DNA from 4 places in the Bradyrhizobium sp. CCGUVB1N3 genome. Region 4 is predicted to be linked to each of the others. Evidence: predicted binding sites of a transcription regulator. Region 4 holds the regulator's gene; each other region holds the start of a gene.

Region 1 (7,223 bases), on a different contig from region 4:
TCAGCGACATTGCCAGAAATGTCCGCCCGGAAGACGCGGCGAAACGGCCCAACGCCTAGAACCGTCGGGCGTTGCTGGAGGAAATCGGCTTCCTGTCGGCGAGCCGCAACGGATGGACTGCGGATGGGAAAAGCTACATCAATGGCCTATTCAAGATGCTGCACACTGAGGGATCGCATCCCGGTCTTTCGGATGAAGACCACAGCACCTTTCGTCTTCATGTCGTACTCGTAACCGCGCGAACCTTCCTCAGGCGCTTGGCCAATGGGCGGTAGGAGGCGCGAATGAGTGGATGGACACTGGATGATCTGCATCGCTTGGACCGGAAATATGCGGAGGAAGGCGTTCACACCCATCAGCGACCGTTCCGGGCCGCAATAGAATTGCTCGGCTCGAACTTCGTCATCGGCGCGGGTGGTAATCTTGAAGTCAAGCTTATCATGGATGCTTACGCTGCCATGGTGCCGGAAGTTGAAACGAGTTGGCCCGGTGCCGGGATCGGATTGGTCGCGTCTGTCGATCAGGCACGAAAGGCCGTTTTCCCCATCGTCTTCGGCCAGAATGCCCCCCAGCCTTGGCAGATGACGGGTTTCGAGAATGCCGAGGAATGGTGGAATTGGTGCCGCCAGGATCGGATGATCGCCGCGGATGTCGCCTTTGCGGGCGCTGACATTCACGACTTCACGATGGGTCTCAACCAAGTTGAGCAAGGCAATGCTGATGCGGTGACGCTCTGGCGGATGGCGGGGTCGAATCTCGAAGACGCAGCAAACACCTTGCCGTCCGCGTTCAGCCACGATTCGGTTATCCAGCCGATTTGTATGGTGGCGGAGTTATCGATGAAGGCCGCATTGGTATGGGATGGTGTCGATCCTGAATCCTTCCGAAAAAGCAAGGATGGTCACAATCTGGCTCTGCTCGCCCAGCGTATGGGTATGGCGCGACCGCACCGCGACGATGCGCGAGTTCAAGCCGTGGTGGCGAATCTGCCGCCCTATGTTGCCAGCCGCTATAAACCAGCAGGGTTAAGGCGGCTTCAAGTGGTCAGGTCCACTACTCGATCATGTAGCCCAGCGCGCGATAGCCCGCGCGTCGCTTCGTGGCCATCCGGGCCAGAACGGGAACAGCTTTATCGACGTAGTCGACGACCAACACGTCTCTCTTTCCATCATGCTGTCGATGCAGACGACCGACATACTGCGTCAGGGTTCCCTTCCAGGCGATCGGCATCGTTAGGAACAACGTATCAAGCCGGGCGTCATCGAAGCCTTCACCGATGTAGCGGCCTGTCGCGAGTATCAGGCGCTCGTCATCGTCAGCAACATTCAATGTCGTATTGGCTAGCTTGCGATCCCTCGCGGACATGCCGCCGCGCAGAACCACAAGATTCTTCACGAACGACGAGAACCTCTGCTGAAGATAATCGAGATGGTCCTTTCGCTCCGTCAGGACGATGGGAGAACGCTTGGCTTCCAGCGATTTCAGCACATCATCAAAGATCAGGTCATTTCGGCTACTGTCCTGCGCCAGGGCCGCATAGATCGCGGGCATTGATGGGCGCTCGACGGAGGCCAGGGACGATGGCAATTCAAATTTCGTCGAACGGTCGCGGGCACGATGACGAATGCCACGCTCGGTCGCTTGGACCCTCGCATCCACCCGATGGCGAACGGGGCCGCATTGCATGAAGATAATGGGATGATGTCCGTCCTTTCGGGCGACAGTCGCAGATAAACCAACGACGTATCGCGCCTTTGATCGCCGAGCGACAAGCTCGAAGCTTGTTGCGGACAGGTGATGGCATTCGTCGACAATGAGATGGCCGTAATCGGCGACGATATCGGCAACCTCTCCATTGCGCACCAGGCTTTGGATCAGCGCCACATCGATGACGCCAGTCGGCTTCCTTTTTCCGCCCCCGATAATACCGATCTGTTTCGGGTCAATGTTCAAAAAGGAACCGAGTCGCTCCACCCATTGAGTGAGCAGTTCTCGGCGATGAACGAGAATCAGCGCATTGCGGGCGCGGTGCGCGATGAGGGCTGCTGCGACAACCGTCTTGCCAAAGGCCGTCGTGGCGGCGAGCACCCCGTTGTCGTGGGCGACGAGAACATCGAAAGCCGCCAACTGCGGCCGTCGCAATTCGCCCTGGAAGGATACGTTCGCGGGAAGTGCCGTACCGATTTCGCGCATATCTTCCAGATCGGCCGCGGCGCCATGGCTTTTGATGAGATCGATTGCTTCCTCGAGGCAGCCCCGCGGTAGAGCGACATGCTGCGCAAACAGCTCGGCGCATGAGACGACCCGAGGCTTGCCGAATGTCGGCAACCGCATGGATCGCGACGACGCGATCGAGCGCCTGAAGGACATGAAGGCCCGCCTCTCGACCAAGATGGTTGGCGAGACCCTCGAACAGCACTGTGAGACCGAGTTCAACCGGGTGCGCTCGATGGCCTTTCCGCGGGCGTACTTCGAGAAGGACAATGACACGCGGACCGGCAGCAAGGGCGACTATATCTTCCGCGACTCGGACGACGCCGGCACCGAGATCATCTCGATCATGTTCGAGATGAAGAACGAAAGCGACAAAACCGCCACGAAGAGCAAGAACGAGGACTTCCTCAAGGAGCTTGACCGGGACCGGACCGAGAAGGGCTGTGAGTATGCCATCCTGGTCTCCTTGCTTGAGCCGGACAACGAACTCTACAACGCCGGCATTGTCGACGTCTTCCACCGCTATCCGAAAATGTATGTTATCCGGCCGCAGTTCTTCCTGCCGATGATTACGCTCTTGCGGAATGCCGCGATCAACTCGCTGAAGTACAAGACTGAGCTGGCGCTGGTGAAGGCGCAGAACATCGACATCACCCAGTTTGAAAGCCAGCTAGAGACCTTTAAGACGGCGTTCTCGAAGAACTACGATCTGGCTTCCAGGAATTTCCAGACCGCAATCACCGAGATCGACAAGTCCATTGATCATCTGCAGAAGACCAAAGATGCGCTGATCGGCGCGGACCGCAACCTGCGCCTCGCGAACGACAAGGCGCAGGACGTGACGATCAAGAAGTTGACTCGCTCCAATCCGACGATGGCAGCGAAGTTTGCGGAGTTCAAAAGCCATGGCGCTGAAGCAGCGGAGTGATTTCTAGCCAGGTCAGGCAGAAACTACCGTGACGTCAGATTGGGGGTGACCAATAGATGGTCGCGGGGATGTCCCGGGTTCTGTTGATTTTCTGAAGAGGTCGGCGTTGCCCACCTTGAGCCGGTAGGCTCGGGGTGCTGATTCCTCAAAGGAGAGCAACGCCATGACGAGAGATATCACACCGGCTGGTTGGCCGCCGACTGGGGCTGTCGACGAAGCGTTTACAGAAGTGCGGGCGAGCTTTGATCGGTTCTGCCTTGCGGCGGGATCGAGGCGCTCGGCACGATGATGGAGGCGGATGTCACGGCGGCCTGCGGGCCGCGCCACGGTCGCGATGCGGCGCGGCGGGCGCACCGTTGGGGCCGAACGCGCGGACGGATCGGCTTCCACGGCGGCAAGATCGAGGTCGAGCGCCCGCGGGTCCGGGGCGTGGACGGCCGCGAGGTCACGATCCCGAGCTGGGAAACGGCAGCGCAGGAGGACTGGCTCGGTCGCTGGGCGATGAACCTGATGCTGATCAATGTGTCGACGCGCCGGTTCGGCCGCGCCGGCTGCCCGAGGGAGACGTGCCGGCACCGCCCGGATCGGGGGTTTCGAAGTCGGCGGCCTCGCGGAGGTTCGTAGCGCTGTCGGCGGCGCGGCTGGCCGACTTCATGGCTGCCGATCTGTCCGCGCTCGACCTTCTGGTGGTCCAAATCGACGGGCTGCATCTCGGCGAGGATCTCGTGCTGGTCGCCGCGATCGGGGTTGACGGCGAAGGCAACAAGCATCCGCTGGCGCTGGTGGAAGGGGCGACCGAGAATGCCGCAACGGTTCAGACCCTGCTGGACAACCTGGTCTCGCGCGGGGCTCGACCCGACGGCGCCAAGACTGTTCATCGCCGACGGTGCGAAGGCGTTGTCGAAGGCGATCCGCCGCACCTTCGGTTCGGCCGCAGCGATCCAGCGCTGCCAGATCCACAAGGCGACACAACATCATGGAACGCCTGCCGAAAGAGCATCATGCGGCCACCCGTCGGGTGCTGCGCCAGGCCTGGGAGCTCGATGACGCCGACAAGGCTGAAAAACTGATCCGCAATCTCGCGCGTCGACTCGACCAGCAATGGCCCGGCGTAGCGGCGAGCATCCTCGAAGGCCTCGATGAAATCCTGACTGTCGTCCGGTTGAAGTTGCCGAAGGAGCTTCGTCGATCGCTCGCCTGTACCAACATCGCCGAGAACATGATGGGCACCATTCGCCGTGTCACGCGCAACGTCAAACGCTGGCGGGATGCCGGTATGGCCTTGCGATGGGTCGCGGCCGGCATGATCGAGGCCAACAAGGGCTTCCGACGATTGAAGGCGCATAAGCAATTGTCGGTTCTGCGTGCGGCTCTTCAAGCTCGCCACAATCGCATGACGATCAACCCCGTTGCCCACGTCACGAGGGCCGCGTAACATTCATTCCGGCAACGTCGGCCCGACCTAGTTCAACAGCGATCGGGACATCCCCATCACGCGTGTCCGAAGCTGGTATGCTTCACTGACGCTGCGATGATGGCGCAGTAAGCCGTGGGCCCGACACCGAATTCACCTCTCGTTCACCACGTAACCATATGATACTTAATGAGTTATCTATTTGTTCTTGATTTGTTCTTCTCATCCACTAAACTGGCTTTTGAACTTTTTGCCCACAAATGTTGGCTCCTCAAACTAGTGGACTTCGTCACTGTGGATTCGACGCCGCCGCAGGGGGTGGCTAGGGTTGGATGATGAACCTGCTTGCACGAATGAATGACGGACCCGCCGTACGGTCGATCTCGCCGCGCAGGGAGCTCGGAGCGTACGAGGCGCTGTGGCTCGAGAAGGGCGCGACCTTCAAAACGATCGCAGAGAAGTTCGCTTCCGATCCGACTGCCGTCCCATCCGATTTCGTTCCGGGTGCTGTAGCTGACGCTTGCGCTGCGGAGGTTCTGGCAGCACTTAAGAAGGCTGGCATCTGCAGGTTTGGCACCCGGCTGAATCTTACTGGGAATTATCCTTCGAAGCTCCGAGACGCGAGGCATCCCGTAGAGATGCTGTACTTCCAAGGCGCTTGGGAACTCGTCGAGACCCGGTGTGTCGCCATCGTAGGCAGCCGCAATGCGAGCGAAGAGGGGAAACTGCGTGCGGGTAAGCTCTCACGTGCATTGGTCGAACGCGGCTTCACCGTCGTGTCGGGATTAGCGACCGGTATCGACACCGCAGCTCATACAGCCGCGATCGAGGCGAAGGGCCACACCATTGCGGTGATCGGCACGCCGATCGGAATCTATTACCCGAAGGAAAACCAGGTTCTCCAACGCAAGATCGCGGAGCAGCATCTGCTCATTTCGCAGGTGCCAGTGCTGCGATACGCTAGTCAGTATGTGCCGCAGAACAAGCTGTTCTTTCCCGAGCGGAATGTCACGATGAGCGCGCTCACGGAGGGGACGGTTATCGTGGAGGCCAGCGACACGAGCGGGACGCTCACGCAGGCTCGTGCCGCACTTCAGCAGGGCCGCAAGCTGTTCATCCTCGATTCTTGCTTCAAGCGGGATGGCATCACCTGGCCGGCGAGCTTCGAGAAGCGAGGCGCGATTCGTGTCCGCGACCTCGCCGATATCTTGGGCGTATTAGGTGATGGCACGCCTGCTTCAGCAAATTGACGAAACAAACCGGCGGGACCACTGGTACCTCGACGAGAGTGACGACTGTCATTATCTCTATGAGTACACAGCAGGTAAGGGCTGGCGAGGCGGCGATACCAACCAACTGATCCACAATCTTCAGAAGAAGCGCGGCGATGGCGGCTACCATTACAAGGCGCCAGCGATCGCAAGATGTGCTCGTGACTTGTCTGCGGTTCTGAGTGCGGAATGGCTGGACCAGGCCACGATTGTCCCCATTCCACCATCGAAGGCGAAGACCGACCCGGCTTACGATGATCGGATGGTTCAGGTATGCAGAGGAATCCGCGCTGCGACCCCACCAGATGTTCGGGAGCTAGTCGAGCAGATCGCCTCCACTGACACGTTCAAGGGTGGCCACAGGAAGTCGCCGGCCGAACTCAAACAAAACTATAGGATCGTCGAAAATCGGCTGCAAAACTTGCGGGGTATCGTCGGGATTTTCGACGATGTTCTCACGACCGGCTCCCATTTCAAGGCAATCAAGGAAATGATTTTGGAGCGCGCTCCACAAGCCCGCGTGATCGGTCTTTTCGTTGCCAGACGCGCGATTCCAAATCCGTTTGAAGAACTCTCCGAAGACGATCTGCTGAAGTTATAGTTGGTACTTCGCGGCGACCCGTGAACCGGCGTGACGCTCGCGGCCTGATCGTAATGACGTGCCCATCCGGGTTGGGTGCTGATAAGAGAATTACACAAACGGAGTCAGTTCGCTGACTGATAAGGTTTGGTCGCAAATGGAGTCAGTTGAATGACTAATAAAGTTGTTAACAGAGGCTTTTCAGTCCCAGTGGCCTCAAGCGCTGTCTCTAACGGTAGCGCTCACATCTTGGTACAGCTTCGATGCTCGATGGGCTTCCGCTCGCCCGTCTCCGAGTCGCGTTGGTCACCCCGTCTGCAGCGAGGCGAAGGGCAATAACCCTTTCGTTCTATTGAAAGTTGCGTTGAGGTTAGCGACGATAGAAGCAGGGGGAGCAATCAATGGCTTTCAAGTTCGACGACACCGCACCGTTGCCAGACAATCTTGCGACATATGCGAAGGAGGTATCCGGGCTCGATGGTATCTTAGGACCTGTCCTTGCCGCCCGGCTCGAGGATTTGATCGCCGGCGCCGACGCCGACGGGATCCTGGATCAGCTTCTCGCGGCCCTGGTGCAGACCCCGAAGGGGGCGTCGTGAGCGGCTGGTTTCTCGAGTGTCTTGAAGTCGAAGGCTTCCGCGGCATCAACAACGAGGGTGATCCGCTCGTCCTGAATTTCACCCACGACGCCGTGAACTCGGTTTCCGCTCCGAACGGCGTCGGCAAAAGCTCGATCTTCGACGCCCTAACGTACGCGCTGCGCAAGCGTATCCCCAAACTCGACGAGTTGCCGGCCTCTGAGGGGGGCGACGGCTA
Region 2 (7,223 bases), 610 kb from region 4:
CCTCCATCGCGCTCCAATGGGTGGCGGCGCGGTAGCCTTTCAACAGGCCGGCTGCCCCCAGCACCAGCGATCCCGTGCACACCGAGGTGACGTACTTGGCGCCGTCGGCCTGCTTGCGCAGAAAGTCCAGCACCTCCTCGTCATTGACGAGCGCATCGGTGCCGAAGCCGCCGGGCACGCAGATCACGTCGAGCTGCGGGCATTCGGCGAAGGTCGTGGTCGGCGTCAGCGTCAGCACGGAATCGCTCGGGACGGGCTCGATCCGCTTCCAGATCAGGTGCACCTCGGCGCCGGGCACGGACGAAAACACCTGCACGGGACCGGTGAGGTCGAGCTGGGTGACGCGCGGAAAAACCAGACATCCGATTCTGAGCGGTGACGACATGAGAGCCTCCAGACAATCAGCTTGACGGGCGGACGATGCCATGATGCTCTTCTGTCAGAAATGGCGTAATTCCCTCTTTTTCGGACATTGCGCGGGGTTTGGCCCATGATCGGCGTCCTGATCTTTCCCGACTTCCAGTTGCTCGACGCGGCGGGCCCGATCTCGGTGTTCGAGATTGCCTCGCGCTACGCGAAGAAGGTCCCCGTCATCCGCGTGCTGGCGCTGAACGCCGGGCCCGTGCGCAGCTCGTCCGGCGTCGAAATCATGGCTCGCGATTTCAAGTCGGCGCATGCAGTCACGACGCTGATCATCGCCGGCGGCGAGGGCGTGGCGGGCGCAGCGCGCTGCACGGCAACGCTTGCCTTCGTGCAACGGCTGGCCAGGCGCGGCGTGCGCGTCGCGAGCGTCTGCTCCGGTGCCTATGTGCTCGCGGAGGCAGGGCTGCTGGACGGCAAGCGCGCGACCACGCATTGGGGCCGCACGCCCGATTTCGTGGCGCGCTATCCCAAGGTGAAGCTCGAGCCCGACCAGATCTTCACCCGCGACGGCGACGTCTGGACGTCGGCCGGCATCACCGCCGGCATCGACCTTGCCCTGGCGATGGTGACGGAGGATCACGGCGAGGCGATCGCGCAGGACACCGCGCGCCAGCTCGTGCTGTACCATCGTCGCAGCGGTGGACAGTCGCAATTCTCCTCGCTCCTGGAATTGAAGGCGCCGAACGGGCGCTTCGGACCGCTGCTCGCCTGGGCGCGCGAGAACCTCGATACGCCGCTCACGGTCGAGGACCTCGCCGAGCGCGCCAATATGAGCGCGCGGCATTTTGCGCGCGCCTTTGCCGCGGAGACCGGCTCGACGCCGTCAAAGGCGATCGAGCGTCTGCGTGTCGAGGTGGCGCGCGAGCGCGTGCAGTCGTCCAGCGAGGCGATCGAGCTCGTGGCGCAGTCGACCGGCTTTCGCGATCCTGAAAGGATGCGCCGCGCCTTCATCCGCGCCTTCGGCCAGCCGCCGCAATCGCTGCGGCGGGCGGCGCGGGCGGGCTAGCGTCCGCCGTGGCTCAACGTATGGAGGCGTACCCCACCATGCCGCGGGTAACAACAGTGGTGGGTTACGCTTCGCTAATCCCACTGCGTCAAAGACCCTCATGGTGAGGAGCGCGGAGCGCGTCTCCGGACGATGCTGCGCATCGCCGGGCGAACCATGAAGGCCCGGATCTCACCCGCGGCCATCCTTCGAGACGCGCGTTCCGCGCTCCTCAGGATGAGGAGAGGAGTGCTCGTGACGCAGTCGTACTAGCCCACGTTTGCGCATAAGGCGTCCGCAATGTCGTCCATCCGCTCGAAGGTGTGATCGGGTGCAAGCGCCCGCAACGCCGCGGGCGCTGCATAGCCCCAGCATACCGCGCCGCAGGCAATCCCCACCGCGCGCGCCGCCTCGATATCGCGGACCTCGTCGCCGATCGCGATCACCTGTGCCGGCTGCACGCCGGCGCGGCGGATGACGCGGCGGAATTTGGCGGGCTTGCCGAACAGCGAAGCGGAGCAGTCGAAATGCGCGAACAGGCTCGCTGCCGCGCCGAGCTTCTCGCGCGCATTGGCTTCGCTGTCGGACGTCACCAGCGCGAGCTGCACGCCGCTTGCGGCAAGCGTCTGCAGCATGGCCTCGACGCCGGAGAACAGGGAAATCTCCGCCGCGGCCTCCGCCTTCAGCCGCCGCGCATGCCGCGCGATCGCCGGCAGCTTCCACAAGGGCACCTCGAGCCGCCTCAAAATCTCGCGCGTCGAGGCATGCCGCAGCCCCTCGACCTCCTCGTCGGCCACGCGGCGAAAGCTGAAGCGGTCGGCGACGTCGTTGATCGTGCGCAGAAACCACGGAAAGCTGTCGGCCAGCGTGCCGTCGAGATCGAAGATGACGAGGGAGTAGGGCATAAAGCGATTGGAAGCGCGAGATATCTAGCTACGTCAGCTTGACGACAATGCGTCAGCCGGTGAAGCCGAATGGAAGTCCTTTCGGTATTTCAGGCGCGCATTCCGAAAATTACGCCGCGAGACCCAATGGACTCGTCCGAATCCATCAGCGACTCCGACCTGCGAAAAGTCATCTTTGAGAAAGCAATCACTGGTGTAAGGAAAGATGAAGTTTGCTTGGTCTCCAACTTCGAGACGAGTAGACGCTGGCGTAGTGGCCCAATGCCCATAGTCAGGATAAAGCATCGCGCGGCCTCGGTCTCGATCGAGCAAGGTTCGCTTTAGCCAATTCTTCCGAACGAAAGTGAGCCCAATTCGGTTGGGTATCGGACCAATGTTCAGCGCCTCCACTGAGACAAACGGTCCATCAGATGGATGACCTGCTTGAATGATCCTCTTTACACCTATCGCGACCTTGAATTTTGGCCTTCTGATTGCGTCGCGATAGACAGTCCAGCCAAGCGTCAGCGAGGATATCGCTAAAGCCAAGATGCTAGTAATTGTTGGAACAGCGCTTTGAAGGTCGGAACTCACTCCGCCGCCTCGCTCGTGCTCCGCCGCTTCGGCTTGCCCGCCTTCTTCAGCACCGGCTCCAGGAACTTGCCGGTGTAGCTCCTTGGCGCCTTGACGATGTCTTCCGGCGGGCCCCAGGCGACGATTTCGCCGCCGCCGTCGCCGCCTTCGGGGCCGAGGTCGATGACCCAGTCTGCGGTCTTGATGACTTCGAGATTGTGCTCGATGACGACGACCGTGTTGCCCTGCGCGACCAGCTCGTGCAGCACTTCCAGAAGCTTCTTCACGTCGTGGAAGTGCAGGCCGGTGGTGGGCTCATCCAGGATGTAGAGCGTGCGGCCGGTGGCGCGCTTTGACAGCTCCTTGGCGAGCTTGACGCGCTGGGCTTCGCCGCCGGACAGCGTGGTGGCCTGCTGGCCGACATGGATGTAGTCGAGGCCGACGCGGTGCAGGGTGTTGAAGGTTTCGCGGACGCGCGGAACGGCCTTGAAGAACTCGGCGGCTTCCTCGACGGTCATGTCGAGCACATCGGCGATGCTCTTGCCCTTGAACAGAACTTCGAGCGTCTCGCGGTTGTAGCGCTTGCCCTTGCAGACGTCGCAGGTGACGTAGACGTCGGGCAGGAAGTGCATCTCGATCTTGATGACGCCGTCGCCCTGGCAGGCCTCGCAGCGGCCACCCTTGACGTTGAAGGAGAAGCGGCCGGGCTCGTAGCCGCGCGCCTTCGCTTCAGGCAGGCCCGCAAACCATTCGCGGATCGGCGTGAAGGCGCCGGTGTAGGTCGCAGGATTCGAGCGCGGGGTGCGGCCGATCGGCGACTGGTCGATGTCGATGATCTTGTCGATGTGCTCGAGGCCCTCGATGCGGTCGTGCGGAGCTGCGCCTTCGCTGGCGCCGTTCAGCTTGCGGGCGATGGCGCGGTAGAGCGTGTCGATCAGCAGCGTCGACTTGCCGCCGCCGGAGACGCCGGTGACGCAGGTGAACAGGCCGAGCGGGATCTCCGCCGTGACGTTCTTGAGGTTATTGCCGCGCGCGTTCACCACCTTGATTGTGCGGCGATGGTTCGGCGGACGCCGGTCCGGCACCTCGACCTCGAGCTCGCCGGTGAGATATTTGCCAGTGAGCGATTTCGGGTTGCGCATGATCTCGGCGGGCGTGCCTTCGGCCACGATGTGGCCGCCATGCATGCCGGCGCCAGGACCGATGTCGAGCACGTAATCGGCAAGGCGAATGGCGTCCTCGTCATGCTCGACCACGACGACGGTGTTGCCGAGGTCGCGCAGGCGCTTCAGCGTGTCGAGCAGGCGCGCATTGTCGCGCTGGTGCAGGCCGATCGAAGGCTCGTCCAGCACGTAGAGCACGCCTGTCAGGCCCGAGCCGATCTGCGAGGCAAGGCGGATGCGCTGGCTCTCGCCGCCGGACAGGGTGCCGGAGGAGCGCGACAGGGTGAGATAGTTGAGGCCGACGTCGAGCAGGAAGGTGAGGCGCTCGCGGATCTCCTTGAGGATGCGTCCCGCGATCTCGTTCTGCTGCTTGTTCAGCGTATCAGGCACACCTTCGAACCATTCGCCGGCGCGCCGCACCGAGAGCTCGGAGATCTCCCCGATATGCTTGTCGCCGACCTTGACGCAGAGCGCCTCCGGCTTCAGCCGGAAGCCGGTACAGGCGCCGCAGGGCACGTCGTGGAAATACTTCGCCAGCTCCTCGCGCGCCCACTCGCTCTCGGTCTCGCGATAGCGGCGGTTGATGTTGGTGATCACGCCTTCGAACGGCTTCTTGGTGTCGTAGGAGCGGACGCCGTCCTCGTAGGAGAACTTGATCTCGTCCTCGCCGGAGCCGTAGAGGATCGCGTTCTGCGTCTTTTTCGGTAGATCCTTCCATTTGGCGGTCGGCGTGAACTTGTAGTGCTTGCCGAGCGCAACCAGCGTCTGGATGTAATAAGGGGACGACGACTTGGCCCAGGGCGCGATCGCGCCCTTGCCGATGGCGAGCTCCTTGTCGGGGATGACGAGATCCTCGTCGACATGCTGCTCGACGCCGAGGCCGCCGCAGGCGGGACACGCGCCATAGGGATTGTTGAAAGAAAAGAGTCTGGGCTCGATCTCGGGGATGGTGAAGCCGGAGACCGGGCAGGCGAACTTTTCCGAGAACAGGATGCGCTCGGGCCCGCTCTTGTCGTGGATCTTTGCGGTCTTCTTTTTCTCTTCGGCCGGAGCGGCTGCCGCCGGCGCATCGGCGAACTCGACGACGGCAAGGCCCTCGGCGAGCTTCAGCGCGGTCTCGAAGCTCTCGGCGAGGCGCTGGCCGATATCGGCGCGCACGACGATGCGGTCGACCACGACGTCGATGTCGTGCGGGAATTTCTTGTCGAGCGTCGGCGCCTCAGCGAGCTCATAGAAGGTGCCGTCGATCTTGACGCGCTGAAAGCCCTTCTTGAGCCATTCGGCGAGCTCCTTCCTGTACTCGCCCTTGCGGCCGCGGACGACCGGAGCGAGCAGATAGAGGCGGGTGCCCTCGGGCAGCGTCAGCACGCGGTCGACCATCTGCGAGACGGTCTGGCTCTCGATCGGCAGGCCCGTGGCGGGCGAATAGGGCACGCCGACGCGCGCCCACAACAGGCGCATGTAGTCGTAGATCTCGGTGACGGTGCCGACGGTCGAGCGCGGGTTCTTCGAGGTCGTCTTCTGCTCGATCGAGATCGCCGGCGACAGGCCGTCGATCTGGTCGACGTCCGGCTTCTGCATCATCTCCAGGAACTGGCGGGCGTAGGCCGAAAGCGACTCGACGTAGCGGCGCTGGCCTTCGGCGTAGATGGTGTCGAAGGCGAGCGAGGATTTTCCGGAGCCGGAGAGGCCGGTGAACACCACGAGCTTGTCGCGGGGAATCTCGACGTCGATGTTCTTGAGGTTGTGCTCGCGCGCGCCACGGATGGTGATTGCGCGCAGGTGTGATCCCACGTTCTGTTGTTGGCGCTTCGCCTTGATCACTTCGTCCATCCCAGTAGTCCCCAAGGAGATTCCCACGCTGCGCGGCCGCGCCGGCGTTCAGGCGCGCCTCGCCCGGAACCGGGGATGGACGCCGTTGGGTAGGCTGCGAACGTAGGAAGAACGAGCGAGGATTTCCAGTGCGAGTTGCGAATCGTCAACGGATTGTTGGCGTGCTGGCGGCACTTGGCAGTAGCCCAGCAGTGCTGCCGCCTCTGGACCAAACAAAAAGGCCGGCGCGAGGCCGGCCTTCAGTCGAAAATTGATGGTCTGCCGAAGCTCAGTACTTCGCGACCACTGGGCCGCCGAAGTGATAGTTCACGCCGACCTGGACGCTGTGGAGGTTCAGCGTGCCGGACGAAACGGTGCCGGCGAAGTAGTTCTCGCTGCCGAGGCTACGATAGAGGTACTCGCCCTTCACCGACCACTGCGGAGCGAAGAAGGCTTCGACGCCCGCGCCGACCGTCCAGCCCGTGTGGAACTGGCTGTCCGAAGCGGTCACGCCGAGGACGTCGGTGGTCAGCTTGTTGTTGATCCAGGCAAAGCCGCCGGTGCCGTAGAGCAGGACCTGGTCGAACGCCACGCCGACGCGACCGCGCACTGTCCCCAGCGAATTGATCCGGCTGGTCACAGCGAGCACGCCGGGGGTGCCGGCCGTGGCGTTGACGTCAGCCCAGCCGCCATCGGCCTCGAGACCGAACACGATGTTGCTGGCCTGCCAGTTGTAGCCAACGGTGCCGCCGGCGAAACCGCCCTTCATCTTCGGGTCAGTGGAGGTGTTTTCCCAAGCGTAGCCGCCGAAACCACCGAGGTAGAAGCCGGTCCAGTTATAGACCGCCGCTGCGGCCACCGGGGCCTTGGTGTAGGGGCGGGCCGCCAGATCGGCGGCCATGGCCGGGGCGAACGCGCTGAGTGCGAACAAGCTGGCCGAAGCCAACAAAACCTTCTTCATCTTCTTTAATCCCAGTCCCAGTTTCTGTTTTTGCCTTCCGTGCGCAGGAAGGACATCGGACGCACAGGTCCAACTGATGCCGTGCTTACACCAGTGAAGCCGCAAGTTGTGTGCCCGAGATACCACACCACAGGGAAAAAGCGTGAGGATGGCTGACCTATTCACGCCGGCTGGATCCACGCAGCAAAAAGGCCGGCGCAAGGCCGGCCTTTTCGACAGGAAGAGTTTTGGCGAAGATCAGTACTTCGCGATCAGCGGGCCGCCCCAGCGATAGTTCAGGCGGACAAGGCCCATATCGACGTTCTGGCTGATTCGGTCGGCGCCGAATGTCAGGCCGCCGGGCGTCGTGAAGCCAATGGTGCGGTTGCCCAGGAAGATGTGGTCGTACTCGACACCAACCGACCAGTTCGGCGCAAAGCCGA
Region 3 (7,223 bases), 1.8 Mb from region 4:
GCCGGCGACGTGCAGGGCGCAGGCCAGAAGGGCGTCGTCGTCACCTCGGTTGATCCGGAAGGCCCGGCGGCAAGCCGCGGCATCCAGACCGGTGACGTCATCCTCAATGTCGGCGGCAAGGCCGTTGCCAGCATCGACGACGTCCGGACTGAGCTGAAGCAGGCGAAGTCTGCTGGCAAACGCAGCGTGCTGTTGCAGGTGAAGAGCGCGGAGGCGACGAAGTTCGTCGCGGTGCCGCTGGCGTAAGCCGGCGCATCGGCCTCAAGCAGCTCAGGCAAAAGGCGGCCCGCGGGCCGCCTTTTCGCGTCTCGGGGAGATTCCCACAGGCTTCCGATAACATTCGCGTTAACGGGAGCGTTGCGGACAGGCTTCGGCCCCAAAAACCACACTAACTCAAAGTGGTCACGAGTCGCATTGTGCTGCTCGTCGGACGAGGGCGGTCCTCAAGGCGGAACTTCCGGTCGCGTTGCCGCTTTGTGGAACCGGACTTCGTCGGAAGTCGGTGCCGAAGATGGATCGATTGAGGGCCTTCAGCAGGGGCGCGCTGCTCCTTGCGCCGCTCATACTCTTTGCCCAAAGCGCCGCCGGGCGGGATGACGGGCGCTATACGGATTCACCTCTCAAGCCCTGGTTCGACAGCCTGCGCAGCCATCTCGGTCCCTGCTGCTCGGATGCCGATGGCGTCGCCCTCGCCGATCCGGACTGGGAATCCCACAATGGGCACTATCGCGTTCGGATCGACGGCCAATGGGTCGAGGTGCCTGACGAAGCCATCATCACTGAACCCAACCGTGCCGGCCGCACCATGGTGTGGCCGGTCAAGACCGCGTTCGGGATTTCGATCCGCTGCTTCATGCCCGGCACTATGATCTGAGGGCGACGCATCGACATTGGGCGGCGCACGAGAGCTTCGCCGCCGAATGTCGTCTCACCGTGAGCGCTTCTTGCTCGACTTCTTCTTCGAGCTCGTCCGCTTCGACGTCTTCTTCTTCGGGACCTTCTTGCCCTTCTTGCGCGCTTTGGACACGCCGATCGCGATCGCCTGCTTGCGGCTCTTCACGCGTCCACCGCGTCCGCCAGGACCGCTCTTGGCCGTGCCTTTCTTGTAACGGCGCATCTCGCTTTCGACATCCTTGCCGGAGCTCTTCGAATAGCGCCGTTTCTTTGCCTTGCGTGCCATCGGTGATCTCCCTCGGTTGCGGGAGAACAGTGCCTGGCGCGCAATAGTTCCGAGCGAGCTGACCCGGCAGGTCAGAACGAATTGGCAAGCTCGATCTCGGCCTCCAGCGCCTGGATGCGCTTTGCCGCCTCGTCGAAGCTGAGATCCCTGGCATACTGGCCGGGCTGATAGGCCTCCTCGCTTAGCCGCCTCAGCCGCAGGACCTGGGCCCGCGTCATCTGCGCGGCGAGGAAATCCTTGGCGTCGTATTTACCTTCCACTCGCATTTCCACTCTCCATCCCTGAATCGTTTCTTGACTATATGTTCTTATTTTGTTCTAACAAGTCATGGACAACAGAATTAATGAAATTCGTCGTAAAATCAGTGTGTTAAGGTCTGAGATGATCGACCTTGAGGCGTCGGTGCGCGATCTCGTCAACCGCGATCGTGATTGCAGCGAAAGCGCGCTCCGATTGCTCGGATTGCGCCAGGACATGAAGCAACTAATCGTCGACTGGAAGTCGGCCGGTGGCGGCGATCTCCTGCCCAATATCGGCGAGCGGATGGGCCTCCGCGCGGGCCTCAAGAGCGATCCCAACAAGAACGGTCACAAACCGGCCCGCATGGCCGTCCGCCGGTGAAGCCGGGTGCTCGCCGTGGATGAGGACCCGGATGCGTACCGGACTCTGAAACTGCGCGCCGAGATTCTCGAACCTGGGTCGGCCATTCGCCAGTTGCAGCGTGCCGGCCTCGATGATGCCGCATGCGCCGCAACGCGTGCTTCAAGTTTCTTCGTCATCCATCAAAACGAACACGACCCCGGTCAGCGTTGCGCCGATCGCAAAGCTCGTCACGAGTGTGATGACAAACACGACAATCGTCGGGCTTCCACCAGCTCTGAGCAGCGCCGCAACGGCAGGATTGATGAGCACGAGCGCGAGGCCAAAGGCGAGCCCGAGGGCCGCGCCCATCATCGCCTGCGTCATCAGCGTGATGGCGCCTGCGGTCGAAACCAAGCGTGGCGATTTTCGCGTTCGCATTGTCACCCTCGACAATCATCCTGAAAACGCGCCGGATCACCGTGAGTTCCTCGAACACCGCATCTTCCGGAACAAACATTCACGGTGAGCGATCTTCAGGTGGCGTTCATGCGAGGCCTGTGAAGATGAGGACCGAAGCAACGACGAGGGAAGCTCGATCATGGGAAAGGTGATCTTTCTGTACCGCTCGCTTGCCTATCGCAACGCGGCGGCGGAAATGCTGCGCAAGGCGCGCACGCTGCCGCGTGGCGCGGAGCAGCGCGCCGCGCGAAGCTATGCGATGGCCCTGCGCGATCTTGAGCGGAGCGAAGCGTGGCTCGAGGGGCGCATCGCGGATGCGCCGTTGCAGATGCAGGCGGTGAGGGTGTGTGCCCGGCGCTAGCCTGAGGCGCGCTGCAATTCGCCGGCGATCGCAGCGTCGAATTTTTCGGCTGCCGGCAGCGTCGCCTTCCGCGTCAGCGGCACTTCGAGGCGGCACAGAAGACCCTCGGCACGCCAATCGAATTGCGCCTGTCCGCCGAGCTGGGACTCGACGCTCGCAAGCAGGCTCTTGGTGCCGAAGCCGCGCGTCTTTGGCTGCCTGACCAGCGGCCCCCCGGATTCCTCCCAGGTCAGCGCGAGCATCTCGCCATCTACCTCCCAGCCGATCGCAAGTCGCCCCGACCGCGTCGACAGCGCGCCGTATTTGGCCGAATTGGTGAACAGCTCGTGCAGTGCAAGCGCCAGCGTCTGCGCGGTAGCGGGAACCAGCTGCACCTCGGGACCCGACAGACGAATCTGGCCGCCGAGCGAGTAGGGGGCAAGCTCCTCCTCGATCAGCTTGCTGATCTCGGCCCCCTGCCAGCTCGACAGCGACAGGATGGTGTGCACGCGCGCCAGCGCATTGATGCGTCCTTCGACGGCGTTGACGTAGGTCTTGACGTCGTCGGCGCGGGTCAGCCGGACGATTGATTGCGCGAGCGCCAGGGCGTTCTTGGCGCGGTGATCGACTTCACGGGCGAGCAGGTTCTGCCGCTCCTCGGCGCGCTTGCGCTCGGTGATGTCGACAGTGACGCCGCTCACCCGCACCACGCGACCGTTTCCGTCCAGCGTCGCCGCCGCCGTTCCGACGCACCAGCGCACCTCGCCATCCGGCCGCTGAATGCGGAATTCGGCTTCATAGGCGCGTGTGCCCGTGTTGAATTCGGCGATCGCCTTGCGGAATTGATCGACATCATCGGGGTGCAGCAGCGCCTGCACGCTGGCCGAGGTGACGTCGAAGGCCTCCGGGCTGACGCCGAAGATGCGATACTGGCCCTCGTCCCACATCCAGTCGCCGTTGATCCAGTCCCAGTCCCAGGATCCCATCTTGCCGGCGGCGATCGCCATGCTGCGCCGCTGCTCGCTCTCGAGCAGCTTGGCGGTGGAGCTTTCGAGCTCGGCGGTGCGCGCGCGAACGCGATCCTCCAGCTCCCGGTTCAGCCGCTCGAGCTCGCGCGTCTTGCGATAGAGCTCGGCGAACACCTTGATCTTGGCGCGCAGCACCTCCGGCACCGGAACGTAGTCGACCGCGCCCATCTCGTAGCCGCGCAGGCGATCGATATCGGAGACCTGGATTGCCGAGATGAAGATCATCGCGATCTTCTGGAAGCGCGGATGCTCGCGGATCATCGCCGCGAGCTCGAAGCCGTCGAGCTCGGGCATGCAGACGTCGACCAGGATTACCGCGATCTCGCTCTTCAGCAAGATCTCCAGCGCTTCGCGGCCGGAGGAGGCGATCACGAGGTTCTCGCCGAGATCCTTCAGGATCACCTCATAGGCGAGCAGCTTCGCCGGCTGGTCGTCGACGAGGAGGATGTTGACCTTTTCGTGGTCCATACTCGGATCCCACTCAGCGATGCAGCCACATGCGGATCGCAAGCAGCAACTGATCGGTGTTGACGGGTTTGGCGAGGTAGTCGGAAGCACCCGCTTCCAGACATTTCTCTCGGTCGCCCTTCATCGCCTTCGCAGTCAGCGCGATGATCGGCAGGCGCAAAAGGGCCGGGTTCTCGCGGATCACGCCGATGGTCTGATACCCATCCATCTGCGGCATCATGATGTCCATCAACACGATCGCGATCTCCGGACTGGACTCCACCAGCGTCACCGCTTCGCGGCCGGTCGTGGCGGTCAACACCTTCATGCCGCGCCGTTCCAGCACGCTCGACAGCGCGAAGATGTTGCGGGCATCGTCGTCGACGAGCAGCGCGGTCTTGCCGATCAGATCCTCGTCGGAACTGTTCAGCTTCTCCAGCATGCGCTGCTTTTCGGTCGGCAGCTCCGTGATCACCCGGTGCAGGAACAGCGCTGTCTCGTCGAGCAGGCGTTCGGGTGACTCCACGCCCTTGACCACGATGCTGCGCGCCATGGTGTGGAGCTCGGCATCCTCTTCGGCCGAGAGCTCTCGGCCAGTGAAGACCACGACCGGAATATTCGACAGAGCCTCGTCGCTGCGGATCTGGTCCAGCACCTCGAAGCCGCTCATGTCCGGCAGACGCAGGTCCAGCACCACGCAGTCGTAAGGAGCGTCGCGCAGCGTCGAGAGCGCGCCGGCGCCGGTGTCGGTGGCCACGATCTCGATGTCGTCGTGATGCAGCAGCTCGCGGATGGAGAGCTGCTCCGCCTCGTTGTCCTCGACGATGAGGAGCCGCTTGCGCCGCGGCCTTGCATATTCCTTGATCTGGGTCAGTGCGGCGGAAACGCCTTCGGTCGTTGTCGGCTTGTTGACGAAGGAGAAGGCGCCGCGCGCGAGCGCGTGCTGGCGATCCTCGTCCAGCGTGATGATCTGCACGGGGATGTGCCGGGTCAGCGGATTGTGCTTGAGCTGGCTCAACACCGTCCAGCCCAGCATATCCGGCAGGAACACGTCGAGCGATACCGCGGTCGGCTGGTATTGCTTGGCGAGCTCGAGGGCTTCGGCGCCGCGCGCGGCGACCAGCACCTTGAAACCCTTGTCGCGGGCGAGATCGACCAGCACGCGGGCGTAATGCGGATCGTCCTCGACGATCAGCAGAATGGTATCACCCGGCTCGAGATTGAGGCGGTCGTCGGGCAGTTGCTCGATGACGCGCTCGGGCGCAGTCGCCTGCGCCTGGAGCGCGGGCGGCTGGTTGGCTACGGGCGCGGCCCGTGGCGCGAGTGTCGGTCCCGAGTATTTCAGCGGCAGGTACAGCGTGAAGGTGGAGCCCCTGCCGGTCGCGCTGCGCAGGTGGATTTCGCCGCCGAGCAGGCTTGCGAGTTCGCGGCTGATGGCGAGCCCAAGGCCGGTGCCGCCATATTTGCGGCTGGTGCCGGCGTCGGCCTGCTGGAAGGCCTCGAAGATCAGCTTCTGCTTCTCCAGGGGAATGCCGATACCGGTATCGGAGACCTCGAACGCGATCACTGCCGGCGCAGCGTTGAGCACGGGGTGATCCGGCGTCCAGCCGCCAAGCACGCCGGCGACCTTCAGCCGCACGACGCCTTCGGCCGTGAACTTGAAGGCGTTCGACAACAGGTTCTTCAACACCTGCTGCAGCCGCTTGGAGTCGGTGACGATGCTGCGGGCGAGGTTCGGATCGACCTCGATGTTGAAGGACAGGTTGCGGTTCTCGGCCTCGTGCCGGAACGGACGCCCGACGGTCTCCAGCAGGTTTGCGGTCAGGATCTCCTCGGCGTCGACGGTCACCGTGCCGGACTCGATCTTGGAAAGATCGAGAATGTCGCTGATCAGGTTCAACAGGTCAGTGCCGGCGCCGTGGATCGTGCGGGCGAACTCGACCTGCTTGGCCGAGAGGTTGCCATCCGGGTTGTCGGTGAGTTGCTGGCCGAGAATCAGGATCGAGTTCAGCGGCGTGCGCAGTTCGTGGCTCATATTGGCGAGGAATTCGGACTTGTATTTCGAGGTCAGCGCGAGCTCGGTCGCTTTTTCCTCCAGCGCGCGGCGGGCCTGTTCGATCTCCTGGTTCTTGCGCTCGACCTCCACGTTGCGCTCGGCGAGCTGCTGCGCCTTCTGCTCGAGCTGATCGTTGGTCTGCTGCAATTCACGCTGCTGGGCCTGGAGCTCGCCCGCGAGCTGTTGTGACTGCTTGAGTAGGCCTTCGGTCTGCATCGTCGCCTCGATCGAGTTGAGGACGATGCCGATGGAGTCGGTGAGCTGCTCGAGGAATGTCATTTGCGAGGTCGTGAAGGAGGCGAGCGAGGCGAGCTCGATCACCGCCTTGACCTGGCTCTCGAACAGCACGGGCAACACCACCAGGTTTTTCGGCACGGCGCGCAGCAGCGCCGAGTTGACCGGCACCACGTCGGCCGGGATGTCCGCGACTATGCGCGGGCGCTTGTCGAGTGCGCATTGCCCGGCGAGACCGTCACCGAATTGCAGCACCTGCGGATAGGGATAGGCGCCGTCGCCGGCATAAGAGGCGAGCAGGCGGAGCTGCGGGCTGTCCTCGTTCTCGATCTGGTAGATCACGCCGGTATGGGCGTTCACCAGTGGCGACAGCTCGGAGAGCAGGAGACGGCCGACGGTGGTGAGGTCGCGCTGGCCCTGGAGCATGTTGGTGAATTTGGCGAGGTTCGTTTTCAGCCAATCCTGCTCGGTGTTCACGTCCGTCGTGAGACGCAGGTTGGTGATCATGGTGTTGATGTTGTCTTTCAGCTCCGCGACCTCGCCGCGGGCATCGACCTGGATCGAGCGGGTCAGGTCGCCCTTGGTCACGGCGGTCGCGACCTCAGCGATGGCTCGCACCTGCGACGTGAGGTTGGCCGCCAGCAGGTTGACGTTGCCGGTGAGGTCTTTCCAGGTGCCGGCGGCGCCCGGCACGTTGGCCTGGCCGCCGAGGCGCCCCTCGACGCCGACCTCGCGCGCCACCGACGTTACCTGATCGGCGAAGGTCGCGAGCGTCTCGGTCATGTTGTTGATGGTGTCGGCCAGCGCTGCGACCTCGCCCTTCGACTTCACGGTGAGATTCTGCTTGAGGTCGCCGTTGGCGACCGCGGTCACGACCTTGACGATGCCGCGTACCTG
Region 4 (7,223 bases):
CGCGCTCTGGGGTGGCCGCGAGCTCGTCATGCTGCTGATGGCCTCGCTGATCGCGGGGCTCGCGACCACGCCCTATGCCGCCTTCCATTTCCACCGCGTCACGCCCTACGGCGTACTCGCCAATCTCGCGGCGATGCCGGTGGTCTCGGCGCTGGTGATGCCCGCCGGACTTTTGGGGCTGATCGCAGCGCCGTTCGGGCTCGATGGCGTGTTCTGGTGGCTGATGGGGATCGGCATCGACTGGATGGTCGTTGTGACACGCTGGGTCGCGGCGTTACCGGGCGCCGTCGGCCGCATCACCGCCTTCGGGACCGGTCCGCTGATTGCCGCCAGCGTCGGCCTCGTTCTGATGGGCTTGTTGCGCACGCCGCTGCGCTGGGCGGGCGCCGTCGTGCTGGCGCTCGCGATTGGCTGGGCGCTGCACGTGCGCCAGCCCGACATCCTGATCGCAGGCGACGGCCGCAGCGTCGCGGTGCGAGGCAAGGATGGCCAACTGCACCTGATCCGAACCGGCAAGGACAATTTTCTTCTCAAGGAGTGGCTTGCAGCCGATGCCGATTCGCGCAGCGCGACCGATACCTCGCTCGCCGACGGCGTCTCATGCGACGAGGGCGGTTGCGTGACGCCGCTCGCCGATGGTCGTCTTGTCGCGCTGTCGCTGCGCGTCGATGCGCTGGCCGATGATTGCAGCCGTGCCGCGTTGGTGGTGACGGCGAAGCCGGCAGCAACCGATTGCGCGGCGATGGTCGTGGATCGCGAGCGTCTGAAGACGCAAGGCGCGCTCGTGCTGTCGCGCAGTGGCGACGGTTTCACGCTGCAAACGGTGAAAGCAAGAGGCGCAAACCGCCCCTGGTCGCCGGCTGGGGCCGGCGATAGCGATTTCGAGCTCAGCCTCGCACCGCGGCCGGCTACTCCACGCAGCAAAGACGCTACGCCGTCGGAGGCCGACCTGCAGGCCGAGGACTAGAAGACGCGTCAGCCGATCGGCAGGCGTGTCGTGGGCGTTTGGGTCGTGTGCTGCTCGACGGCGGGCTGCTCTATCTTCTCGCCGAGCGGCTGCGTTACCGGCAGTTGCAGAACCGTGGCACGCTGGCCTTCGACGAGCTGCGTCACCAGCACGTAGTTGCCGTCGGGGAATTCGATCGCATCATGATGACGATCGGGAATGTGCGGATCGACCTTGCCGAACTTGCCGACGCGCGAGTTGACGGTGCGCGTCCAGATCCAGCGATTGTCGTAGCGGACGTTGTCGGCGAAGGCGAGCTCGGTGCCGGGCAGAAGGCAGACGGCAACCGAGAGATCACGCTCCGACGCAAATCCACGCGTCGAGGTGCCGCGGAAGGTTGTCGTGACGATCGTCTCGCCGACTTGAGCGGGGCGGGTCGCAACGGCATGCAGGCTGTAGTCACACATCGGAGTGCTCCTCATGCGAGATAGCAGGTCCGCGCCCCCCGGAGGCGCAGGCCTCTATCAGAGTGGAAGCCTCCGAGTGTATCGCGTTTGTGGGCAAATCTGCGGCTCGTCTGCGCGTTGCCCGATCACTTTATCTTTCCCGGCTAACGAGGAACAAAGCCTCCCGCCGTGACTCTATCTTGGTTCACACCATTCACTCACGCGAGCTTTCATCAGCGGCCGGCGGGAGCCGAGTACCCCGAATAGGGCCAGCTCGCCTGCGCCGCAGGTGCGATCGCATTGTTGGCATTGCGGAATGGCGCACTGGTCGCTACCTGCTCCGTCTTGCGAACGGGATGGTGGTGTTGCGCTGCGTCGCTTGCGGATGCCGATCCCGCGATCAAGGCCGCCGTGATCACGCTCAAAATCATCTGTCGCATGGGTTTTTCCTCTGCATCGTGCACAGCGCTCTCGCGCCTGCGATGCTTGAGGATCTAGCTCCGCGCAGGTGTGGGGATAATCGCACCCGAAGTGAAAACACTATCCCGCCGGAGCGGACAATCCGTCCGCCCGTGTTGCTGCGCGATAGCCGGCGATCTGCCGGGCCATCAGTACTTCCGGTACAGCCCGATCAGCTTGCCCTGAATCTTCACCCGGTTCGGCGGCAGGATGCGCACCTCATAGGCGGTGTTGGCGGGCTCCAGCGCGATCGACGCACCGCGCCGGCGGAAGCGCTTGAGCGTCGCTTCCTCGTCGTCGATCAGCGCCACCACGATATCGCCGGTATCAGCGGTCTCGTTGCGCTGGATCAGCGCCATGTCGCCATCCAGGATGCCGGCGTCGACCATCGAATCGCCGCGCACCTCGAGCGCGTAGTGCTCGCCGGAGCCGAGCATGTCCGGAGGCACGCTGATGGTGTGGCTGCGGGTCTGCAATGCCTCGATTGGCGTGCCGGCCGCGATCCGTCCCATCACGGGCACGGCGACCGGACGCTCGCCGTCATCAACCGGAGCGCTTGCGCCCCGCACCTTGCCGAGATTGCCTTCGATGACGCTGGGCGTGAAGCCGCGGCGGCCTGCGCCTGCGGCCTGAAGCTCGGGCAGCTTGATGACCTCGATGGCGCGCGCGCGGTTGGGCAGGCGGCGGATGAAGCCGCGCTCTTCCAGCGCGGTGATCAGGCGGTGGATGCCCGACTTCGAGCGCAGATCGAGCGCGTCCTTCATCTCGTCGAAGGAGGGCGGCACGCCGCTTTCCTTGAGGCGCTCACTGATGAACCGCAGAAGCTCGTATTGTTTGCGCGTTAACATCTCGACCAAATCCCCCGGTTGATGTCGTTCGATTCCGAGACGTCAGATTCAGCAGAAGCCGCTAGATGCTCGAAACAAATCATGAACGGACACTATATGTTCGATATGTGTTCCGCAACCACTTAATTTTTGGTGAACGCGGCGAAGTTCGCGCCACGCGCGAATCAGATCGCACTTACAAGGGTAGCCGCAACACCTCGCAAGGCGTGCCTGCGTCCGCCTTCGGCGCAAACGGCGCGCGCACGAGAAGTGCCTGTGCGGCAGCAAGATTCGCAAGCAGCGAGGAGTCCTGGTGGTTGACGGGAACGGCGACGAGCGTGCCGTCCTCGCGCTCCTCGAGCCGGGCGCGCAGATAGTCCTCGCGGACGTCGTTGGGCCCGACGTCGCGCCCGAGCACGGCGCGCTCGCGACGGTGATGAACGCGCGAGCGGCCAGCAAGCGCGCGAATCAACGGCACCATGAACAGGAAGCCGCAGACATAGGACGAGACCGGATTGCCGGGCAGGCCGATCACCCGCATCGCGCCGAGACGGCCGTGCATCATCGGCTTGCCGGGCCGCATCGCGATCTTCCAGAACGCCATTTCGAAGCCTTCGGCCTGGAGCGCCGGCCGGACCAGATCGTGGTCGCCGACCGAGGCTCCGCCGGTCGTGATCAGGATGTCGGCACCGCTTTCGCGGGCCCGGCGGATGCCGGCGGTGGTCGCCGCAACGGTATCGGCGGCAATGCCGAGATCGACCGTTTCGGCGCCCTCGGCCCGCGCCAGCGCATGCAGGGCGTAGCCGTTGGAAAAGACGATCTGGCCCATGCCGGGCGTGGAGCCGGGCATGACGAGCTCATCGCCCGTCGCGAGAATCGCGACCCTGGGCCGGCGGCGGACGGCAAGCTCCGGATGGTTCATGCCGGCGGCAAGCGACAAGTCGCGTTCGGTGAGCCTGCTTCCCTTCCTCAGGAGCACGTCGCCCTCGCGGAAATCGACGCCGGCGGGGCGGATGTGCCGTCCGGCAATCGCGGCCTCCTTGATCGCGACGTGCTTGCCGTCAGCGACCGTGTCCTCCTGGATCACCACCGCATCCGCGCCATCGGGCACCACGCCGCCCGTGAAGATCCGCACTGCCTCTCCCGCGCCGACCGTTCCCGCAAACGGCCGCCCGGCCGCGACCTCGCCGATCACGGTGAGCTCTGCGCCCACCTTCGCCGCATCGGCCGCACGCACCGCATAGCCATCCATGGCCGACATTGCCTGTGGCGGCTGCGTCCGCCGCGCCGCGACATCGCGGGCCAGCACGCGATGGTAGGCTGCATCCAGCGCGACCATCTCGTCCGCCACGGGCTCGACGCCCGCGAGCACCGCAGCGAGCGCGTCGGAAACCGGCATCAGGGCCACGGGCTGAACTCCTGCTGGGCAAATCGAACGAGAGAGTTGCGTTGCGTTCTAGCCGAGAGCAGGCGTCGTGGCAAAAGGGGGATTGCGAAGGTGGAGATGAATTATCTCTCGCGGAGAAGGCCGCCGGGATGCCCATTGGGACAATATCGCGCCGTCCTGCTTCCGGCTCAGAGTTGCTGCGCGCCACCGCACGCAGGCGCGTCAGGAGACGTCCGGGAGAACGCTGATGGCAGAGACTTCAAAGCTGTCGGTCGAGAAGGCGCTCGAGAAGCTGCGCGGCGATGAGCCGCCGAAGTCGAGGAGCGCAAAGCTTGACGAGGAGATCGAAGCGCTCAAGGAGAAGACGAGCCGCATGCGCGCGCAACGGCAGCGTCTCGATCGGCCTCAACCCAAGCGCAGTTGAATGCGCCTAGCGCGGTCGCCGCGCGATCGTCTCGAAGACGAGAAAGACCGGAATGACGGTGGCCAGACAGGCCACGGCGACGACTAGGCTCACGGCTAGCATCAGGTGGCTCCCGTTTCATTGTCCGGATCGACGTCGGGCGCCTTCAGGCTGTGATCCATCTCGGGCAACGGGTCGCCCTGCGACTTCAGATCCGCCGCCTTGCTGACCAGCTTGGCGGAGAGCTGCGAGTTCGACGTCGACTTGGCGAATTTGAGAAGGATCGAGGCTTGCTTGTTGAAGTAGGTCTTGCCCAACACGATCACGCGTCCGTTGTAGAGAAACCCAACGGCCATATGACTCCCGACGCGCTGATCCGTTCCGGGAACTCTGTACAAAAATGCACAGAGCGAGTTGGTTCCATAATTCACTTGAAAAGTTCCAGGAGTGGGCCGGAACCAGATGCCGAGCGGCCGCAGCAAAGCGGCCGTGCTCTCAGAGTCCCAGTGCCTTCAGCGCCTCGCCGACGTCGCGAGGCGACGTCACGTGAACCGCGGTCAGCCCTCGCGCCCGCGCGCCTTCGACGTTTTCCGCGAGATCGTCGAAGAACTCGATTCGCTTCGCCGGCACGCCGATCGCGGCGACGACATGGTCGAAGGCTTCCGCGTCGGGTTTGCGTAGGCCGATGCTGGAGGACAGATAAAGCTCGCGGAAATGACCGAGCAAATCGGCGTACTCCTTCGAAAAATATTTCACGTGCGGCCGGTTGGTGTTGGAGAAGGCGTAGAGCGGCACGTGCTTCGCAGCGCGCGGCAACAGGTTTGCGATGCCGGGCATCTCGCCCGCGAAGATCGCATTCCACCCCTCCAGGAACTGCGCGTCGGAAATCTCGATCCCGAGCGAGCGCCGCAGCGAGTCGAAATAGGCCTCGTCGCTGATCTTGCCCATCTCATGCAGCCGATAGGCTTCGCTGTCCCGCACGTAGCGCGCGATGATGGCCTGCGGTTCGCAGCCGGCATGTCCCGCCCAGCAGGTGATCGCCTTGGAGAAGTCGATGTCGAGCACCACGCGACCGAGATCGAACAGAAGCGCATCCGCGCTGCCGGGAGAGAGAAGGGAGGTCATTGCATCCTTTCAGTAGCGATATGGCTCGATATCCAGCAGCGGAAACGCGCTGAATACGCTTGGCGCGTTGGTGGCGGTCGCCGGATGCAGGCAGGATGTGTTCACCTCGGCAAACGAGGCGGCCCCGAGCAGCCCGAGACAGCGCAGCACTTCGTCTTCCAGCAGCTCCAGCATCCGCGTGATGCCGGCTTCGCCGGCCGCAGCCAGCGCCCAGCATTGCAGGCGCCCGATGCCGACGAGGTCCGCGCCCATGGCGATCGCCTTGACGATATCGGTGCCGCGGCAGAAGCCGCCGTCGACCATGATCTTCGCACGTCCCTTCACGGCATCGACGATCTCCGGCAGCACATGCATGGCGCCGCGGCCATGATCGAGCTGGCGACCGCCATGGTTGGAGACGTAGATCCACTCGACGCCGTGATCGAGCGCGATCAGCGCGTCCTCGGCCGTCGCGATGCCCTTGATGACGAGCGGAATCTTGAACTTGTCCTTGACCAGCTTCACCGTCCGCCACTCCAGGCCCTTCTGGTAGTCGCCGCCGGTGGCGCGCAGCCGGCTCTCGCGCACATAGCGCTTGGCGATGTCACGTTCGCGGCGGCTGTAATGGGCGGTGTCGACGGTCAGGCAGAACGCGGCGTAGGTGTTTTTCACCGCGCGGGCGACGACATCCTCGACGAAGGCGTCGTCGCCGCGGACATAGAGCTGGTAGAAGCGTAGCGCATCGGGAGCCGCTTCCGCGGTCTTCTCGAGGCCCGGGTCCGACACCGAGCTCAGCATATGCGCCGCGCCGAAGGTGCCGGCGCCGCGCGCGACCGAGGCCGCGCCGTGCGGATCGAAGATCTCGAGCGCGCCGACCGGGGCCAGCACGACCGGAAGGCGCATCTTGCGGCCGAATTGCACGACGGAACCATCGACGTTGCGCATGTCGCGCAGCACGCGCGGGCGGAAGGCGATCTCGTCCAGCGCCATGCGGTTGCGGCGCATCGTGGTCTCGGTCTCGGCGGCGCCGACGATATAGTCCCAGGCGTTCTGGTTAAGGTTGGAGCGAGCCTTACGGATGAATTCGTGCAGGTTCTGGAACGGCTCGTCGCTGGCGCCAAGTTCGACGTTTCGTTGAGGCCGGATGCGGGGTGCTTCGTTCATTGTTATCCTCCCGAGAATTTGAAGCCTTGTTCCATCGCCTATCCGGTTCGGCCCGCCAAAACCATCCCAAAATCGCATAGCTTGAACGCGTGGCCGGACGGGGCCGATTCCCGCCTGGCGCAAACCGGCCTGCGAACGTTGCCAAAAGTTTAGGCCGGGACGAAGGGATTTTTGCCGGATGCCCGCCGACGTGGCGGACCGGCCTTGAAGAAACCAGAATGGTATTGTGAGAAACGGGCTGGATCGCCATTTGCATGGCGCCTCCCAACCGCCAGCAAAAAGGCTAATCAATCCATGCGGAAAACCCTGCTGTTCCCCCTCGGCGCGCTGACCGGCGCGTGTCTGACTCTGCTGGCGACCTCTCCGCAAGGCGGACAATGGGTGGCAAGGGCGGCGGCGGGCGCGGACGATGCCTATTCGCAACTGAACCTGTTCGGCGAGGTCTTCGAGCGGGTCAAGGCGAGCTACGTCGAGAAGCCCGACAACG

The links. Region 4 encodes LexA, which represses DNA repair genes until DNA is damaged. Its sites were predicted from a motif close to TGTTCNNNNTGTGTTCNG; they were not measured.
Region 1: the regulator LexA is predicted to act here: its motif matches at 4,760-4,777, upstream of NLM33_RS47525 (DNA-processing protein DprA).
Region 2: the regulator LexA is predicted to act here: its motif matches at 5,958-5,975, upstream of uvrA (excinuclease ABC subunit UvrA).
Region 3: the regulator LexA is predicted to act here: its motif matches at 1,483-1,500, upstream of NLM33_RS16380 (DUF3072 domain-containing protein).

Annotation. Positions count from the first base shown of each region.
Region 1 is NZ_JANADR010000002.1:170,460-177,682, reverse strand. It holds gene NLM33_RS47550 (hypothetical protein) at 1-234, shown strand, start outside; gene NLM33_RS47545 (hypothetical protein) at 147-797, opposite strand; partial or broken gene NLM33_RS47540 (DEAD/DEAH box helicase family protein) at 1,054-2,343, opposite strand; partial or broken gene NLM33_RS47535 (DUF2130 domain-containing protein) at 2,336-3,142, shown strand; partial or broken gene NLM33_RS47530 (IS256 family transposase) at 3,306-4,577, shown strand; gene NLM33_RS47525 (DNA-processing protein DprA) at 4,892-5,806, shown strand; gene NLM33_RS47520 (hypothetical protein) at 5,781-6,428, shown strand; gene NLM33_RS47515 (hypothetical protein) at 6,809-7,006, shown strand; gene NLM33_RS47510 (AAA family ATPase) at 7,003-7,223, shown strand, end outside.
Region 2 is NZ_JANADR010000001.1:1,025,528-1,032,750, forward strand. It holds gene NLM33_RS04825 (DJ-1/PfpI family protein) at 1-385, opposite strand, end outside; gene NLM33_RS04830 (GlxA family transcriptional regulator) at 491-1,429, shown strand; gene NLM33_RS04835 (HAD-IA family hydrolase) at 1,678-2,313, opposite strand; gene uvrA (excinuclease ABC subunit UvrA) at 2,883-5,861, opposite strand; gene NLM33_RS04845 (outer membrane protein) at 6,130-6,801, opposite strand; gene NLM33_RS04850 (outer membrane protein) at 7,039-7,223, opposite strand, start outside.
Region 3 is NZ_JANADR010000001.1:3,448,186-3,455,408, reverse strand. It holds gene NLM33_RS16395 (Do family serine endopeptidase) at 1-246, shown strand, start outside; gene NLM33_RS16390 (hypothetical protein) at 512-874, shown strand; gene NLM33_RS16385 (DUF6496 domain-containing protein) at 929-1,180, opposite strand; gene NLM33_RS16380 (DUF3072 domain-containing protein) at 1,252-1,446, opposite strand; gene NLM33_RS16375 (hypothetical protein) at 1,562-1,801, shown strand; gene NLM33_RS16370 (hypothetical protein) at 1,943-2,146, opposite strand; gene NLM33_RS16365 (hypothetical protein) at 2,361-2,582, shown strand; gene NLM33_RS16360 (HWE histidine kinase domain-containing protein) at 2,579-4,057, opposite strand; gene NLM33_RS16355 (HAMP domain-containing protein) at 4,071-7,223, opposite strand, start outside.
Region 4 is NZ_JANADR010000001.1:1,634,451-1,641,673, reverse strand. It holds gene NLM33_RS07770 (ComEC/Rec2 family competence protein) at 1-967, shown strand, start outside; gene NLM33_RS07765 (hypothetical protein) at 976-1,413, opposite strand; gene NLM33_RS07760 (hypothetical protein) at 1,626-1,832, opposite strand; gene lexA (transcriptional repressor LexA) at 2,001-2,699, opposite strand; gene glp (gephyrin-like molybdotransferase Glp) at 2,875-4,086, opposite strand; gene NLM33_RS07745 (hypothetical protein) at 4,313-4,489, shown strand; gene NLM33_RS07740 (hypothetical protein) at 4,591-4,824, opposite strand; gene NLM33_RS07735 (HAD-IA family hydrolase) at 4,964-5,593, opposite strand; gene NLM33_RS07730 (alpha-hydroxy acid oxidase) at 5,603-6,736, opposite strand; gene NLM33_RS07725 (S41 family peptidase) at 7,031-7,223, shown strand, end outside.